One region of the Bartonella sp. bp_1 genome, then DNA from elsewhere that is predicted to be linked to it. Evidence: riboswitches for the same ligand, from Rfam matches in the RefSeq annotation. Region 1 holds a riboswitch; each other region holds the start of a gene.

Region 1 (4,216 bases):
TCTTTATCTCTCAGCGGCAATCCTTCACGCAATGCCGCCTCATCAATCTGGATAATTTGTGCACCGGCTTTTTCTAAATCTTTCACCTCTTCACGAATCGCCAATGCAATTTGACGGCATGTATCCGCGCGCGGCTGATCATCACGTACAAATGACCAATTCAAAATAGTCACAGGCCCGGTCAACATGCCTTTCACCGGTTTTTGCGTAAATGATTGGGCAATCTGCCACCATTGAACAGTCATGGCTTGCGGACGGCTGACATCCCCATAAATAATGGGCGGACGCACATAACGGGATCCATAGCTCTGCACCCAGCCATGCTGAGTAAACGCGAAGCCTGACAGCTGCTCACCAAAATACTGTACCATATCATTGCGCTCAAATTCACCATGTACCAATACATCCAGCCCTGCCTCTTCCTGCCATGCAATGGCATCGCGCGTCCGTTCACGTAAAAAGTCATTATAAACCCGTTTATTGATCTCGCCTTTGGAAAATTGCGAGCGTACTTTTCGCACATCGCTTGACTGCGGAAACGATCCGATTGTCGTTGTAGGAAACAATGGCAAACCGAGAATATCACATTGCTTTTTATATCGTTGCCCATAGGGTGAAGAACGATTGACGGAATGCTTCTTTTGATAATGTTTTTGCAAATCCGGTTGATGGATGCGTAATGATGAATACCGATTGGAAACAGCTTCCGCATTATCTTCAAGTTGTTGACGCACATCATTGGGTTGCCCTCCCAATGCTTTGGCCAGAACAGACAGCTCTTCCAATTTTTGTGTTCCAAAAGCAAGCCATGATTTTAACTCGTCATCCAGTTTAGTCTCAAGAGCCAAATCAATCGGCACATGCAACAACGAACAGGAGGGGGCCAATTCTACACGCTCTACACCCAACCGCTTGACAATCGGCGACAGTCTCTCAATCCACTTTCGCAAATCGGTACGCCATATATTGCGTCCATCGATGACACCCAAGGAAAGAATCTGGGTATCACGCAATCCCCCAACGATATTATCCAGCTGATCATCACCACGTACAAGATCAATATGTAAGCCACCAACCGGCAATGACAAAGCTGTCTGGATATTATCGCCCAGATCGCCAAAATAACTTGCCAGCATAATTTGGGGGCATTTTTCTTGAGTAAGAAGCCGATAAGCATAATCAAATGCACCGCGTTGATTGGCATCCAAATCTGTCACCAGAACCGGTTCGTCAATCTGCACCCATTCACAACCAACCGATTTGAGTTGCTGCAACAATTGCAGATAAATCGGCAGGAGATGTGGTAACAGGCTAAGCGGATCAATATCCGCCTCGCGACATTTTGACAGCATTAAGAATGTAATCGGCCCAAGAATGACTGGACGGGTTATAATCCCTTCGCTTCTGGCTTCCAAAAACTCTTCTACCGGTTTTATGGACTTTAGGGAAAATGGCTGGCGCGGTCGTAGCTCCGGCACCAGATAATGATAGTTGGTATCAAACCATTTGGTCATTTCCAATGCCTTGCGGCCTTTTGTATATTCACCTTGATGACAACTGCAATCACCACTTTCTTCATGTCCACGGGCCAAAGAAAAATAATGCTCAAGAAAACTTTTCGGCGTTGCAAGCTCTGCCTTTTCATTCATAACGCCAACCATGATGGCCGTATCCAACACATGGTCATAGAGCGAAAAATCATTGGACGGGATGATCGTAATTCCCTGCCGCTTTTGTAAAAGCCAATGTCTTTTCCGAAGCACGGAGGCTATTTTTAAAAGTTCGGATTCACTTATTTCATGGCGCCAAAATGATTCAAGTGCCTGTTTCAATTCTCGTTTTGCACCAATCCGCGGAAAGCCGAGCGATGCGGTTTTTATTGTTTTTCCAGTCATAATAAACCCCTATAAAAGGGGGCAAAGGGTAAGCGGACACCATTTGGAATATATACAATATTCCATCCGGCAACCTCCGGGACACCCCGCCCGTAGATAATGGAACACGCCTGCCTCCTCATAAAGACAGAACATGCTTTTCATGCCGCGGCAGGTCTCCTGGCTTGCAGGTCAACGCCTTCATCCGTCTTCCCGAATTTTCATTCAGTGACATCAATGGATATCGGCTCACCACATACAGTTGCGGGGGCAGCTCCGGCTTTTAGCATTCTGCGATAAGATCAGCATCAACCAATCCATTAGAAATGCCATACCGGATTCCCTCTTAGCTATGTCGGTTAAAACAAAGAACCACGACAAAAAATGATTTGGCATAGCCTTTTCACAAAGTCAATAATCATATAAAGATTTGCTTATATGTTTATGTATTGATATAAAATCAGATCGCAATATTGATCTTGTTCTGCTCCCAAAAAACTTCATATTGACGATTTGTAAACTTTTTATATCTATATATTGTGTCATATCCTTCAAAAACCGTCTATGAGACACAAGAGCAGGAGCATCGACATGACCATTACCATTTATTCCAAACCATCATGTGTTCAATGCAACGCCACTTATCGTGCACTGGCCAATATGGGTATTGATTATGAAGTGGTTGATATTACAGAGGATAAAAAGGCTTTTTCCTATGTCCAGCAATTAGGCTATCGGCAGGTACCGGTTGTCGTTGCCGGAGAAAATCACTGGTCAGGTTTCCGTCCCGATATGCTGAACGGACTACCGCACTAGACTCTAAACTTCAAAGGAAGCTACTTGCTATCCTCAATCAGGACAAAGAGGGGATTACCTTTTTAATCGTCTTTAACGTTGCATCATGCCCCATTTGTGTAATGTAAAAAAAATATGCCGCTTTGCTATTTGCATCATACTGAAGATACTGCCTGAGCTTGAATATCCAGCTTCACGCAAGCTTATCCGTATAAAAGATAGGCTGTAAAAGTGTAAAACGGGGAAAGCGGCATGAGCGTCTATGGCATGATGCGAACCGGTGTATCGGGCATGAACGGACAGGCAAACCGCCTTTCCAGTATTGCCGATAACGTCGCCAATTCTGCCACCACGGGTTACAAACGTTCCGACGTCCAGTTTTCAACCCTTGTTATTCCAAACAATTATCGCAGCTATCAATCAGGCGGCATCAATAGCCATGCCCGCCATATGATTTCCCAACAAGGAACCGCTCGTCCTACCCATGAATTGGGCGATGCCATGATCAACGGCTCAGGGTTCTTTCAGGTCGAAGATTCAGGTGGCCGAAAATTTCTGACACGTGCCGGTTCATTCCGTCCAGATAAAGACGGTTATCTGCAAAATGCCCAAGGCTATTATCTTCTGGATGAAAAAGGCCAAAAATTAAAAATAGATTCCAATGAAAAGCTTGAGAGTGAAGTCACGACAAAAATCGATATGTCGATGAATCTCAAGGCGACAGACACGGCACATCCACTTAACCCCCGCCCCAGCAGCAAGGTGAATGTTTCCGGTAACATCAATAAAGATACACCGATCATGCCAACTCTCGGCATCAATCCTTCAATACAACTCGACAAGACAGCATCAACGATTACACTACCATTCGATCCTGATAATGCGGCAACATACAATGAGAAATCATCTGTTACGGTCAAGGACGGACAGGGACGCGATGTCATACTTGATGTCTATTTGAGCAAAACCGCTCCAGACAGCTGGACCATGAATATCCAGAAGCTTATGCCTGACGGAAGCCATCAGCAGGTTTTACAAAATGAACCCCTGAATTTTGATACAGCCGGCAACCTTATCGGTGCACCGGCCAACTTGTCGCTCAATATACCAAATGAAGATGGCAATACCTTTACACTCGACTTCAACCTTGGCGCGAATGTAACGCAAAGCGGTTCATCAAGCTCCGTCAAATTGACATCAGATCGCCGCTTTGATCCAGATAATCGTGCAACCTATCATGAAAAAACGACCCAGACCGTATATGATAAAAACGGGAATGCCATCAATATAGATACCTACTTCACCAAAAAAGATGACAACACTTGGGAAGTCAATGTCTACGGTCAGGATATTTCAACCAATCCCCCCGGCTACATTCGTCTTTCCGGTAGCCAGATAGTCCATTTTAATGAATCCGGTGGTATGATCGATTCCAATTCCGGTATGGTGCTGACAATCCCCGATGCAACAGGCAATGATTTTACAGTGCAAATGTCATGGGGTGGTCTCCTCACTCAAAAAGAGCTAGCAAGCGACCTCTCCAGCAA
Region 2 (4,216 bases), 420 kb from region 1:
AAAAGATTGATCCCCAAATCAGCCGTCGCTTCTGCCAAATGGCGGGCGTCTTCATGCAACCGCTGATCCGGATTGACACCGACTTCACCGGCCATGGAAAGCCGAAATGCCCGACGCGGTTGCATCCACTGGCTGATGAGATCATCTGTCAGCCCTTCACGTAGCTTGAGTTTAAGATATTGGTTGAGAAATGTCTGCGTCACATTGAATACCAGCAGCACACTGGCAATCGCAAAGAAAACCCCCAATTGAAAAATAAAGCCGTTGAAGTCACGACGGCTTAGCGCATTGAAAAAATCTTCTGTCCACGTAACAATCTGCAACTGTCCACGACCGATCAATATGATCAGTACAAAAATACCGAAAGCGGTAATCAACAGCGCATTACGCGTATGCGATTGCCAAAAAGCAATAAACATCAAACGCGCCTGATGTAAAAAACCTGTATTGGCGACTTCGCCTTCCCGCAACAGACCGGGTGTCACAGCAGCATCATCATATCCCGCTTTGCCTGCCTGTCTTTTTTTCTTGTCCACCATACAGTTCTTCCTTATCAGGCCGTTCTCTTAACCGGCAATAACGGCAGGAATGCGAGAGTCGCATAAAGGCAGACATTGTAAATGTGCATGGAAATAAAAGCCTTCGATCATAAAATTATACTATGCTACCACTTTCTTAAAAAAAACATTCAAAGCAGAAAATAAAATTTTTTCCTATACAGTTTTTTGATCAATGTTTTCTTGCACTTTGCCTCATCTTGCGACATAGATTGCGACATCTGGTTTTCTGCCATTGAACGGTATTTTGCAATATTGGAATATACACAGCAATGTCATTTAACCAATCATGGTCCATTTGCCGATTTTGAGGAGACGAAATCATGGCTTTTATTGCTGATGCCCTTTCCCGCATCAAACCTTCTGCAACCATCGCTGTTTCACAAAAGGCCCGTGAGCTGCAGGCTAAAGGTCGTGACGTCATTGCATTGAGCGCTGGCGAGCCTGATTTTGACACACCTGACAATGTCAAACAGGCAGCTATTGCTGCCATCCATGCCGGTAAAACCAAATATACACCTGTTTCAGGTATTCCGGAATTGCGTGAAGCCATCGTCAAAAAATTCAAACGTGAAAACAATCTCGATTATAAGCCTGAACAGATTATTGTCGGCACAGGCGGCAAACAGATATTGTTCAATGCATTCATGGCAACCCTCAATCCCGGCGATGAAGTCATTATCCCGGCGCCTTATTGGGTAAGCTATCCAGAAATGGTCTCGTTGATGAACGGCACCCCTGTTTTTATCGAAACCAAAGAAGCGCATGATTACAAGTTACAGCCGGATGAGCTAGAGAGTGTCATTACCGATAAAACCAAATGGTTTATCTTCAACTCCCCTTCTAATCCATCTGGCGCAGCCTATACCCATGATGAACTTAAAAAGCTGACCGATGTTCTGCTTAAATATCCGCAGGTCCATATCCTGACCGATGATATGTATGAACACCTGACCTACGGCGATTTCAAATTTGTCACCCCCGTCGAGGTAGAGCCTAAACTTTATGAACGTACATTGACCATGAACGGCGTGTCAAAAGCCTATGCCATGACCGGCTGGCGTATCGGCTATGCCGGTGGACCGCTACCTTTGATCAAGGCTATGGATACGATTCAAAGCCAGCAGACATCCGGTACATCTTCTATTTCACAATGGGCCGCTGTTGAGGCTCTCAACGGACCACAGGATTTTGTCAACAAAAACAAGGCGATTTTCCAAGCCCGCCGTGATTTGGTTGTCTCCATGCTCAATCAAGCCAATGGAATCAAATGCCCTGTGCCGGAAGGTGCCTTTTACGTCTATCCTTCCTGTGCAGGCCTCATCGGTAAAAAGACACCATCCGGCAAAGTAATCGAAACAGACGAGGATTTCGTGACTGAACTTCTTGAAACAGAGGCCGTTGCCGTTGTCCATGGCAGCGCTTTCGGTCTGGGGCCCGCATTCCGTATTTCCTATGCAACATCGGAAAAACTGCTTGAAGAAGCCTGTTCACGAATTCAGCGTTTCTGCGCAAGTCTGCGTTAATCGCATACGAATAGAACGTATTAAATAACAACGCGCACCATAAAAAAACCGCCCTTTAAGGGGCGGTTTTTTATTCATTGCATTGCGTTGATATCTGATCCGTTTTATGGATATTTTGACGGTTTTCCAAAAGACAGACGTCTGGCGGAATATAAAAGGGAAAACGGTAAGATTGACCAAACGAGGGATCAAAGCCGTGACTGCCCCCGCAACTGTATATGAACGGGCTTATACAATCGGGTGAAAGCTCGGCCACTATGTAAATGGGAAGGTTTGTATAAGCTGTTTCGGTCATGAGTCAGGAAACCTGCCGTCATTATTGTTACGAATCCGATTAAAAGGCACGGTGGGTGCCAAAGGAGATAAAATATGCATATTGAACCAGGCGTTGTCACAGGCGCAAAACTTGTTCTCAGTTACGCAACAGCAGCAACCGCTTTTTCCATTGCTGGCAAAATGGCATGGGATACGATCAGAAAAGATGGCGGTGTTCTATCACTGGCTGCACGTAGCCTGATCACAACCGCACTTGTTTTTTGTTTTTTCGAAGTTTTACCCCATCATGCGGTTGGTGTATCCGAAGTCCATCTGATATTGGGCTCGACCCTGTTTCTGATCTTCGGCGCTGGGCCAGCAGCAATTGGTCTGGCATTGGGACTACTTGTCCAAGGTCTTTTTTTCGCCCCCTTTGACCTGCCTCAATATGGCATGAATGTTACAACTCTGCTGGTGCCGCTCTATGGCATGAGTCTGTTAGCCAAGCGTCTCATCCCCAATAAAGTCGCGTATAAGGATGTCAAATATTCACAGGCGCTAGCACTCTCAACCAGCTATCAGGCCGGCATTGTCGCATGGGTCGCATTCTGGGCCTTTTACGGCGAAGGTCTAAGCGTTGGCACTTTGGCCAATGTATCGACTTTCGGCATTGCTTATATGAGTGTCATTCTGGTTGAGCCATTGGTTGATCTTGGCGTCCTTGCCATAGCTAAAGCTTTTGACAAGATTGAAAACAGCGGCCTTGTGCAACAACGCCTCTATCAATCTGCCAGCTAAGAAAAAATCCTTAAGGAACGCAATACGATAATGCGTGACGCAACCGCCAAAGCTCATTCTAAAAAAAAGATGTTCAGACTTTTTCTGGCCTTTGCCCTTTTTGTACAGTCCATGGGTATGGCCATGGCTGGGCCGGCGGATGCGTCACCCCTAACCCAATATGATGCCTTTGGCAGTATTATTTGCGGTACACAAAACCACAGCCATAATGCATCCAATCATCCTATCGCGACCTGTTGCGGGACGGGATGCATCCTCAATGGCATCACAACACAAGACTTCGGCCAGCATGACGCTATTTTAAACCTGAATATGCGTGATGGTGAAAGACTTGCCCTGTCACATCCTCAAGACGAGAAACATGTTCTTTACCGAGGCCCCTTCCGCGCCCGGCCCCCTCCTCTCCAAAGATTTTAACAACATCCTTTTCCAATCATAAACAGATTTTAAAAATTCTCAGGAGATATCCATGTTTCATTCTTTTTTCCAACGTCTCAATAGACGTGCTTTTGCTCTGCTTCTTATGACAGCTCTGCTTGGCTTGACAAATTTTGCCCATGCCCATGAATATAAAGCCGGATCACTCGAAATAGATCATCCATGGTCACGTGCCACCCCCAATGGAGCCAAGGTTGCCGGCGGATACCTTAAAATTATCAATCATGGCAATGAAGCCGACCGTTTGGTTTCTGTTTCATCCGAGCTTTCAGGAAAGGCCGAAATTCATACCATGTCAGTTGAAAATGGTGTCATGAAAATGCGCCATCTGATGGATGGCGTTGAAATTCCTGCCGGCAAAACCATAGAATTCAAGCCCGGTGCCTATCATATCATGTTCATGAATATCACAGCACCGGTTAAGGCCGAGACAAAGTTCAAAGGCAAGCTGGTCTTTGAAAAAGCCGGTACAGTAGATGTTGAGTTTGCTGTTGAAGCTATGGGAGCACAAACACCTGAACATAATCAGCATCAGGATAAGCACCAACATTAGTTTAATTTTTGCAAATTAAAAATTTTACGCTATATTAGATATCAGATTGATCAAATGTAACGGGTTCCAGAAGAAATTCTGGAAGCCGT
Region 3 (4,216 bases), 720 kb from region 1:
TCTCGGGCAAGGCGACATTCATTGCAAGATCACGAGCTGAAAGTCCTTGCGTGGATTGACTCCAGCTCGCTTCATCCTGTCCCGAAAAAATAACCTGCAAGACCATCGCATCCTTATATTCAAGAATGGTCGCCTCGCGATCATCAAGCCCCGTAGAAACGGCAAAACCCGTGGCATTCAGCACAATATCCGGCGGGCAATGGTTGAAAATTTCTGAAACAACCTTGCAAGATAGCGGATCCTTCAAACTGGAAACAAAAATTGGCAGCGCCTGCATACCTTGACAATCCAAAGCTTCAATCAAAGCCTGTACCGGCTTCAATTGACCACTTTGTACCAATGCCCGATAAAAACATATCGCAACAACCGGCCTGCCATCAGCCTTAAAACGTGCCAGCAGATCATCAGAACGATTACTACCTTCCGGCCACCACAATCCTGCTTTCATTAAAGGCCGCGCAGACAAAGGCTTTTCATCCCGCCCGATCAGAAAAGCCATATAATTTAAAAACTGTTGGGCATTTTCAGCCCCACCTTCTAACAAATACTGCCACAACGCATAGCTATGTTCACGCGGCACTGTCGAAAAACGTTCAAGATTTTCATCCCATTTATCATCACCAGGGATCACAACCAGTGCAATATTATGTTCCAGTGCAGTACTATGAAACATCTGAAGGCCATAAGGCCAATAGGCTTCTCCGCCAATTACCCGTACAACAATAATTTTGGCATATTGCACGGTACGGTCAATATAAGTATCGACCGACATAGGATGCGATAATTGCATCAAATTAGCCAAACGCAATTGAGGTAGACCCTGTCCAAGCACTGCCTTAGCCGCACTCAAACAGGCAATTTCTGTGTCCGCTGCAGACAAAAAAAGCATATCTGCCGGAGACTGCCCAAGATCAATAGCTTCCTCAGCATCACTTAAGGTGCCTTTTTGTGCCAGCAATAAATGCATTAGAAAAAACTGGCCATTTCTTGTTTTATTTTTTCCTGATCCATCTCGTTCAAACCAATCACGACAAGACGGCTCTGACGTTTTTCCTGCGCCGACCAAGGCCGATCAAAATAACTATCAATGCGTGAACCGACAGCCTGAACAACCAGCCGCATCGGCTTGCCGTCCACATCAACAAAACCTTTAAGTCGTAGAACATCATGCCGAGCAATCACATCCTCGAGCCGGGCAAGAAATGCTTTCTGATCAACAATCTTATGTCCCTCGACAACAAAACTTATAAAATCGTCATGGCTATGCGGCACCCCGTCTTCATGGTGCAATTCATGATGGGATTTTCGGTTGCCGATATCCATTTCCGTGCCAATCCCAAGCCCCAGCAAAAGATCAGCGCCGAGATTACCGAAGCTCGCCTCGAGCATGCGGACAGGCCGGGTTGAACGACTGGATACTTCTTTTCTAACAATATCCATCGCCTTTCCATCAAGCTGATCGACCTTGTTCAAAACAATGAGATCAGCAGCATGAATCTGGTCTTCAAAAAGCTCTTCCAAGGGACTTTCATGATCCAACGATTCATCGCTACTACGCTGATGATCAATCCTGTCATGATCATCAGCAAAACGCCCTTGTGCCACAGCAGGTGCATCAATAACGGTAACAACACCATCAACTGTTACCTGCGTCTTGATTTCCGGCCAATTAAAGGCAGCCACCAAAGGCTGGGGAAGCGCCAATCCCGATGTTTCAATAACAATATGATCTGGCCGGTCAGCGCGTGCCAGAAGTTTGCCCATTGTCGGAATAAAATCTTCTGCCACTGTACAACAGATACAGCCATTATTAAGCTCGATTACATCCTCGTCACGACAGTTTTCAATGCCGCATCCCTTTAAAAGTCCGCCATCAACCCCCATATCGCCAAACTCGTTGATGATGAGGGCAATCCGTTTGCCTTGTGCATTCTCTAACAAAGAACGGATCATTGTCGTCTTACCCGAACCCAGAAACCCCGTAATAACAGTCACGGGTATTTTGGATGATAAAAATTCCTGACCCATCATCTATCCTTTCAATTTGAGCGGCAGACCGGCAGCGATGAAATAAACTTCATCCATTTCTTTTGCCATTTCTTGATTGAGCAAACCGGCAAGATCACGAAAACGGCGCCCCAATTCACTTTCGGGCACCAGACCAAGCCCCACCTCGTTGGCTACAAAAACTACAAGCCCCTGCATTTTTTTCAGCGATTCAATAAAGCGGTCAAATGTCTTTTCAACTTTTGCGTTATAATAAAGCAGATTACTCAGCCAAAGCGTCATACAATCAACCAAAATGGCAGAGTTCTCATCCGTTTCTTCAAGCAGTTTTTCAGCTAGCTCAAGCGGCGCATGAAGATTGTGCCATTCAGGCCCGCGCCGCGCCCGATGCCGAATGATCCGCGTTGCCATTTCTTCATCAATAATTTCAGCCGTAGCAAGATAAACGGGTTTCAAACCGCTTTTTAAAATGATATCTTCGGCAAATTGCGATTTGCCTGAACGTGCCCCGCCGAGCACCAATATAAGTTTTGCCAAAACAACCTCCGTGTCGGCACCGAAAAATCCGGCAAATCAACCAATCGGCAGGTCTCCTGGCTCGCGCTTTGACAAAATCTGCCGCCTTCCCGATTTCTCAGTGGCTGCTATAAAGCCTTGGCATCTTCTAACGCTCTACAGTCGCGGGGTCGGCTGTGATATAGCAATGAAGCTTTCACATTCCCTTTTCACTCTTTTGTTCATATTTTGAATAATCACAAAAAAGACCGATAATTGACGTTAGCGTGCCCCTCATCAACGCGCAAGAGCAAAAAGCGCATCAATATCGATTGCTTGCGCCAATGCGTTGGCAATGTCATCCAATGCCTGATCAATAATATCATGTTGATTGCAACCGGACGAAAAACCACCAAGCCTTTTAAGAAACTTCTGACGAAAAGTACCATTATTAAACAGTCCATGCAGATAAGTTCCCCATACTCTGCCATCTGAAGAAGCCGCGCCTTCCTTACGTCCATCAATTTCAAGAAAAGCATTATCACAATCAGGGCCGGCGCTTTCTCCCAAATGGATTTCATATCCCTGCAAATCAGTATGATCGCGATAGGAATGAGCCATTATATTGCGCGTAATCTTTTCAGGTTTTAAAGCTGTCACGATATCAAGCAGCCCCAAACCATTAATCCGGCGCGTGCGCCCTTCTATTCCGTCCGGATCATCAATAATACGGCCAAGCATCTGAAACCCACCACATATCCCGATGATTTCTGCACCGTTTTCATAACAACGGCGAATATCATCAGTCCATGACTGATTCTGAACCGTCTCCATATCTGCAATGGTTGCCTTGCTACCTGGAATAATCACGGCATGGCAATCATAAGCGATCGGTTCACCCACACGGACAAAAACAAGATCAACATCTTTTTCCTGAATCAGAGGATCAAAATCATCAAAATTGGCAATATGCGGCAAAACAGGAACAGCAATTTTAATCCGCCCGGTTGAAGCTCCTCGAACCTTAAAAAGGCCGACAGAATCTTCTGCCGGCAATCGGCTCATAGCCTCAATCCACGGGACAACCCCATAGCTCGGCCAGCCTGTATATTTTTCAATCTCTTTAAGTCCATCATCAAACAATGAAGGGTCACCACGAAATTTATTGATGAGATAACCGGCAATACGCTCCCGGTCGCACGAGTCCAAAATGGTATGTGTGCCGACAAGCGAAGCAATAACACCACCACGATCAATATCCCCTATAAGCACCACAGGAATATCGGCCTTTTCTGCAAATCCCATATTGGCGACATCATTTTTGCGTAGATTGGTTTCAGCAGGTGACCCCGCACCTTCAACCAAAACAATATCGGCTTTACTTTTTACTCTTTCAAATGATTTCATCACATAAGGCAGCAGCTTGCCTTTCATATCTTGGTATTCATATCCCTTGGCATTACCATAGACTTTGCCTTGAACAATGACTTGTGCACCATTTTCACTTTGTGGCTTCAACAAAACTGGATTCATATCAACGCAAGGCTCTACACCACAGGCAAAAGCCTGCAGCCATTGTCCTCGTCCTATTTCTCCCCCTCCCGAAGCAACCGCAGCATTATTAGACATGTTCTGCGGTTTAAAAGGCCTCACACGCAGACCTTTATGACGCGCAAGACGACAAAGGCCAGCAACCAGAACGGTCTTACCAACA

The links. A riboswitch is a leader RNA that binds a small molecule or an ion and turns the genes downstream of it on or off. The one in region 1 is predicted to bind cobalamin.
Region 2: it holds a riboswitch for cobalamin, as region 1 does, so the genes downstream of both, ACYZ97_RS06945 (energy-coupling factor ABC transporter permease) here and metE (5-methyltetrahydropteroyltriglutamate--homocysteine S-methyltransferase) in region 1, are expected to answer to the same signal.
Region 3: it holds a riboswitch for cobalamin, as region 1 does, so the genes downstream of both, cobU (bifunctional adenosylcobinamide kinase/adenosylcobinamide-phosphate guanylyltransferase) here and metE (5-methyltetrahydropteroyltriglutamate--homocysteine S-methyltransferase) in region 1, are expected to answer to the same signal.

Annotation. Positions count from the first base shown of each region.
Region 1 covers NZ_CM147851.1:1,814,010-1,818,225, forward strand. The annotation lists gene metE (5-methyltetrahydropteroyltriglutamate--homocysteine S-methyltransferase) at 1-1,895, opposite strand, end outside; cobalamin riboswitch at 2,028-2,266, opposite strand; gene nrdH (glutaredoxin-like protein NrdH) at 2,466-2,690, shown strand; gene ACYZ97_RS09005 (flagellar hook-basal body complex protein) at 2,922-4,216, shown strand, end outside.
Region 2 covers NZ_CM147851.1:1,397,800-1,402,015, forward strand. The annotation lists gene ACYZ97_RS06935 (ABC transporter ATP-binding protein/permease) at 1-539, opposite strand, end outside; gene ACYZ97_RS06940 (pyridoxal phosphate-dependent aminotransferase) at 881-2,083, shown strand; cobalamin riboswitch at 2,186-2,412, shown strand; gene ACYZ97_RS06945 (energy-coupling factor ABC transporter permease) at 2,453-3,136, shown strand; gene ACYZ97_RS06950 (hypothetical protein) at 3,167-3,553, shown strand; gene ACYZ97_RS06955 (copper chaperone PCu(A)C) at 3,606-4,127, shown strand.
Region 3 covers NZ_CM147851.1:1,093,192-1,097,407, forward strand. The annotation lists gene cobN (cobaltochelatase subunit CobN) at 1-967, opposite strand, end outside; gene cobW (cobalamin biosynthesis protein CobW) at 967-2,031, opposite strand; gene cobU (bifunctional adenosylcobinamide kinase/adenosylcobinamide-phosphate guanylyltransferase) at 2,032-2,544, opposite strand; cobalamin riboswitch at 2,574-2,790, opposite strand; gene ACYZ97_RS05395 (cobyric acid synthase) at 2,800-4,216, opposite strand, start outside.